One region of the Holdemanella hominis genome, then DNA from elsewhere that is predicted to be linked to it. Evidence: predicted binding sites of a transcription regulator. Region 1 holds the regulator's gene; the other holds the start of a gene.
The links. Region 1 encodes HrcA, which represses chaperone genes, less so after heat shock. Its sites were predicted from a motif close to TTTTAGCACTNNNNNNNNNNNAGTGCTAAAA; they were not measured.

Region 1 (3,202 bases):
TGCCTAAAATAAGAAAACCATTCTAGTGTTGGCGTCTAGAATGGTTTCTTTTTGTTTATTATTATTTTTTTAGGAGAGAGATATGAATATTGGTTTATTTCTATATTCATTGCCTTATCTTTAAGGCACTTATAGAATATCATCCCATGTTGTCATAATTTTAGTATAACTTTGGTAAATATTGTGAAATCAAAATGAATTATGTGAAATTATCAAAATATACATCTTTTCTAAAATTTCCTTCTTTTTTTCGTATTAGAGAGAGAAGAAAGGAGGAGTCATCTTGAATTCGATGGATATTGAGTCTAAGAAGTTTTTAGGACAACCCAAAAACTTTGTCTCGATCTTCAATGCACTTTTATTTTATGGACAACCAGTGTTGAAGCCTGAATATCTTAAGGATGAAAACAGTGAACTTGTCATGAATGTTTCTAGTAAGCATGTGGATATCATCAAGCGGTATGAGGGTGGTACTTATTTGGATTTGTTCGTGATTGAAAGCCAAAGCTATATCGATCAATCCATGGTCGCAAGAGTCATGGAATATGAAAGCGTTGCTCGTATGCGTTATATTCGCCAAAACTTTAAGCAACATGTACCTATGCATACAAGACTTCCCATGATTTTAACAGTCGTCTTATATGTGGGTGAATCCAAGTGGAATGCTGCTAAAAGATTGAGTGAACTAGAAATTATTCATCCTGGATTTGAAGACATGTTCAATGAGTTTAAACTGAATCTGATTGAGCTAAACACAAATCACAAGTATAATACAGGTGAAAAGGCAACACAGGACTTTTTTGATCTATTGCGTATGATCTATAGAAAACAGGTTTTAAAAGAAGATCTAGATCGAGAGTTTAATCGTGATGCATTGTATTTTGCGTATGTAGTGACAAAGAACAAAGAGTTATTGAGTATCTACAACAAAAGCGAGAAGGGAGATGTAAAAGTGTGTAGAGCATTAGATGAAATGTTTGAAGAATCAACAAACAGAGGAATCCAGATGGGTATCAAGCAAGGCATTGAACGAGGCATTGAACAAGGCATTGAGCGTGGTGAAAAAAATACCCAAATCAAAATAGCGATTAAAATGCTTGTAAGAAATAATCAAACACTTGAAGAAATCTCTGAGATTGTTGGATTAGACTTAGATGCGTTAAGAGAACTAAAAAGAAGTATTTGATTGAATGGATGTGTGATCACATCCATTCTTTACAAAGTGAGGAGATGTAAAAGTGTGTAGAGCATTAGATGAAATGTTTGAAGAATCAACAAAGGTATTGCAATAAATCAATTTGAAGTGTATCAAGCTATACTGGACAAAGGCTTCACTGTTAAAGCTATCGCATCCATCTTCTCAGTGAGTGAAGAATCGATTAAAGAATTTTTGATTTATGTTTAGTTAAGGGTACGAATATTTGTATCCTTATTTTTTTAGTTGAAATTTAGCACTCAATTGTTGACGGTGCTAAAAATTGTGATATACTAATAGCAGACAAGGAAAATGAGTGCTAGAAGGAGGTCTTCACAATGGAAATCACACAACGTCAAAAGATAATCTTTAAAACAATAGTTGAAGAGTTTACTCGTTGTGCAGAACCAGTTGGTTCAAAGACTTTAATGGAACTTCTAGATTTCCCGGTTTCATCTGCAACCATCCGTAATGAGATGGCGACACTTGAGAAGTTAGGGCTGTTAGAGAAGACACATACTTCGAGTGGTCGAATTCCGAGTCAAAAAGGCTACAGGTACTATGTTGAACATCTTATGGAAGCGGATTTGGATGCTTCTACAAAGAATGCTTTACAGCAAGTCTTTAGTGAAAGACATTATTCGTTAGAAGAAGTTGTTCAAAAGAGCTGTGATATTTTGTCACACATGACAAATTTGACCAGTGTTGTTCTAGGACCTGATAGCAGGCATCAGACTTTACAGCATGTACAGTTGATTCCAATCAACAATCAAAGTGCTGTTGCGATCATTGTCACAGATCAAGGACATACAGAAAATAAAGTGTTCCAATTTGGTACAGATGTGTCCATGCAGGATATTCAAAATTGTACAGATTTATTAAATGACCAATTAGTGGGAACGCCTATTGAAGATGTTGTTGGAAAAATGAAAGAAATTGAACCGATGATGGCAGCAAAACTTGTTCGACATGAAGTTTTGTTTGAAGCGTTCGTTTCAGCCTTTATGCGATTTGCGACAGAGAAAGTTGCGGTTTCTGGACGAAGTAATATGTTGTATCAGCCAGAGTTCAGTGACATCAACAAGTTGAAACAAATGATGCGTATTTTGGAAAATGGAAGTTTATTCCATCAATGGACGGATCAAGAGGGAAATGTAGCAATCCAGATTGGGGAAAGAAACGAGTTGTTACAAATCGGAGATTGTTCAGTATTAACGACAAAATTCCATTATAACAGCGATGAGGAAGGACAATTAATGGTTGTTGGTCCAAATCGAATGCAATATTCCAAGGTCGTGGCCTTGATGAATTATATGTCAAATGTCATCGAAGACGTCTTTGGGACAGACAAAGATAAGGGAGGTGCCAACGATGAGCAAAGAAGAAACTAAAGAAGTAAAAGAAGAAACAAAAGAAGAAGTTGTTGAAGGGGCAGCTGAAGAAAAAAAAGAACCAAGTTCAGACGAAATTATTGAAGGTTTGAAGGCAGAACTGGACAAGGCAAAAAATGATGTAGCACGTGCTTATGCAGATACAGAAAACATGAAAAAACGTCTACAGAAAGATGCAGATGCAACTCGAAAATATCGCTTCCAACAGCCAGCAACGGAAATCTTGCCAATTCTTGATTCAATGGAAATGGCTTTGAAAGTACAAACCGAGGATGAGACAATTAAGAATTATGTCAAAGGTTTTGAGATGATTCATAAACAATTGAAAGGTGTGCTGGAAAAAGAAGGCGTACAGGAAATAGATGCAGCCGATAAACCATTCGACCACAATACAATGCAGGCTTTAATGCAAGAGAAAAAAGAAGGCGTTGAAAGTGGAATGGTTATTGAAGTATTACAAAAAGGATATATGTTGAAGGATCGTATTTTACGACCAGCATTAGTAAAAGTGAGCGAATAGGGAGGTAATTATCATGAGTAAAATTATTGGTATTGACTTAGGTACAACAAATAGCTGTGTTGCGGTTATGGAAGGTAAAGATTGTAAAGTAATTCC
Region 2 (3,202 bases), on a different contig from region 1:
GTTTTATAGTATCATCTAGTTTATTATCGGTGATAATCATGTCAAAATCATCAATATTGGCTATTTTTGACATATACTTCTTATGGAATTTTGTATGGTCTGCCATACAAATTTTTTTATTGGAAGAATCAAGAATCGCTTTTTTAACTAAAGCATCACTCATGCTGGGAATGGATACGCCATAGTCTAAGTCAAGGCCTAATACGGAAATAAAGGCTTTATCGATATAATAGTTTTGAAAGAATTGAATGGTGCTTTCAGATAGAGCTGCCTGAGTTACAGGATTATAGGTGCCTGGAGCCATAATGATTTTCGCCTTGGTATTTCGATCTACATATTGAAGAATCTTCCAGAAATTTGTAAAGATTGTGATTTTTTTATGGTGTATACGTTTAAAGAGCTCAAGGCAGGTTGTACCACAATCCAAATAGATAGAATCTCCATCTTGAATGAGTGTACTAGCATAAATCGCGATTTCTTTTTTATCCGATTGTGACATACCTTCTTTGATTTCAAAGGAAGGTTCAGTTGAACTAGACTCATTGAGTGTGGCTCCTCCATAGCGCTTTGTGGCGAGTCCTTGGTTTTCTAGACTATCTAAATCTCTTCGTATGGTCATTAAGGAAACGGAGTATACTTTTGCGAGTTCACTTACTTGTACGGTTTTATCTTTTTTTAGTTTTTCATAGATTTCATATCTTCTTTGTGTTGTGTTCATAATTCTATTAAAGCACAAAAAGAAACAGAAGGGAACATGTTTATTTGTGTTCTTTTGAAATAAATTGTTTGATGTGAAAAGGTTATTGAATCAAAATTTTTCTGGTGTTAGTATACAGATGAACTTAAGGAGGATCTATTATGGAATTAATTATCGATTCATCAAATATTGAACAAATTAAAGAACTAAATGAGTTATTAACAATTACGGGTGTTACGACAAACCCTACAATATTAACAAAATCGAATAGAGAAGCAATGGATGTAGTAAAAGATCTTTGTGAGGTGTTGAGCGAAGATCAATTGTTGTTTATTCAAACGGTACAGACCTCTTTTGAAGGTATTATGGAAGAGGCAAAAATGATTTCTTCCATTCGTAATAAAAATATGTATGTAAAGATTCCGGTTACACATGAGGGCTTAAGAGCTATTAAAGAATGTAAAAAGTTAGGAATTCACACATTGGCTACTGCCATTTATACAGCGGATCAGGCTTTTTTAGCTGCAATGGATGGAGCTGAATATTTAGCACCTTATACAAATCGAATGTGTAATTATGGAGATGGTGTTCAGAATGTAAAAGACTTGATTGAAATGTTGAGAGTGAATCATATGCCGGCTAAAGTGATTGCGGCAAGCTTTAAAAATACATATCAAGTACATGAATTGATCAAGGCTGGAATTCAAGCTGTAACTGTTCCTTGTGATGTTTTATATCAAATGATTGATCATCCAGGAACAAAGATTGCGGTGGGTGAATTTAGCGTAAATTGGCAAAGAGCTTATAATCGTAATACATTGGAAAAGTAGAGAAATCTACTTTTCTTTTTAAAAAATAATTAGCACTTAAGTGTTGACAGTGCCAAAAATGGTGTTATACTATCATTAGCAATCACAAAGAGTGAGTGCTAAGCGCAAGGAGGTGCTTATTTATGAATATCGATCAAATGTCAGAGCGTTTGCAGAAGATTTTAATGGATGCCATTAATTTGGCAAAATCCAACCAACATCCAAGTGTGGATACTGTGGATATGTTGGAAACGATTTTTAAGGATGATGTATTGGACGGCTTGTTTGAGCGTATCGGCTTGGATAAAGGTCGTGCTTTACAGATGGCTCAACAAGAATCTAATCGTGTCGCAAAGAGCTCAACAAGTAATATAAATTTATCCAATGAAGTGCAGAAGTCGTTTGAAGATGCGCAAAACTGGGCGAGTCAACATGATGAAACTTATCTTTCAGTAGCTAGTGTATTCTTAGCTCTATTGTTTAATCGTTCTTATATTTCTAAAGAATTGGTAAGAACTTTTAACTTGAATAAGGATGCTTGCTACAAAGCTGAATTAGAGCGTCGTAATGGTAAAAAATTTGATACGCCAAATTCAGAAGAGAATGTAGAAGCTTTAAAGAAATATGGTCGTGATCTAGTTCAGGATGTGCGTGATGGTAAGATTGATCCAATTATTGGACGTGATGATGAAATTCGACGTGTTATGCAGATTTTATCTCGTAAGACAAAGAACAACCCTGTTTTGATTGGTGAACCTGGTGTTGGTAAGACAGCTGTTGTTGAAGGGATCGCATGGCGTATTATGAAGGGGGATGTGCCTGAGTCATTAAAAGAGAAACGCTTGATTGAATTGGATATGGGATCTTTGATTGCCGGTGCTAAGTATCGTGGTGAATTTGAGGAGCGTTTAAAATCCATTTTGGATGAAGTTAAAAAATCGGATGGACAAATCATCTTGTTTATTGATGAAATTCATAACTTGGTTGGTGCAGGTAAAACCGAAGGTAGTATGGATGCGGCTAACTTATTAAAGCCAATGTTAGCGCGTGGTGAACTACATTGTATTGGTGCAACAACTTTCAATGAATATCGTAAATATATTGAAAAGGATGCCGCTTTAGAGCGTCGTTTCCAAAAAGTACAAGTTGCTCAGCCAAGTGTAGAGGATACAATCAGTATTTTGCGTGGATTAAAAGATCGTTTTGAAAGTTATCATGGTGTACGTATTTTGGATGAAGCTTTAATTGCGGCAGCTACTATGTCCGATCGTTATATCACGGATCGTTTCTTACCAGATAAGGCAATTGACTTAGTGGATGAGGCTTGTGCTACGTTAAAGGTTGAAATGGAAAGTATGCCTCAAGAGTTGGATGAATTACAGCGTAAGATTTTACAACTTCAAATTGAAAAGACTTCTCTACAAAAAGAAGAAGATAAAAGGGCTATTGAGCGTCGTGAAGAAATTGAAAGTGAATTAGCTTCTTTACAATCAAAGCGTGATGAAATGCATTCTAAGTGGGAAGACGAAAAACATGGCTTGGCTAATGAAAAAGAGGATAAACAACGTTTGGAGAAAGCTCGTTTGGATTTAGAGCAAGCGCGTAATGAAGCTCGTTACGAAGATGCTGCTAAACTTCAATATGGCACGATTCCAGAATTAGAGGCTCGTATTCAAAAAGAGCAGGCAAGTCAAAA

Region 2: H8911_RS04100 (ATP-dependent Clp protease ATP-binding subunit) is a predicted target of HrcA. The motif match lies at 1,555-1,585, and genes of this name have one in related genera.

Annotation. Positions count from the first base shown of each region.
Region 1 covers NZ_JACRWH010000013.1:20,450-23,651, reverse strand. Annotated here, with positions in the region: gene H8911_RS04940 (Rpn family recombination-promoting nuclease/putative transposase) at 293-1,186, shown strand; gene hrcA (heat-inducible transcriptional repressor HrcA) at 1,534-2,586, shown strand; gene grpE (nucleotide exchange factor GrpE) at 2,567-3,106, shown strand; gene dnaK (molecular chaperone DnaK) at 3,120-3,202, shown strand, end outside.
Region 2 covers NZ_JACRWH010000010.1:236-3,437, forward strand. Annotated here, with positions in the region: gene H8911_RS04090 (DeoR/GlpR family DNA-binding transcription regulator) at 1-718, opposite strand, end outside; gene H8911_RS04095 (transaldolase family protein) at 859-1,527, shown strand; gene H8911_RS04100 (ATP-dependent Clp protease ATP-binding subunit) at 1,650-3,202, shown strand, end outside.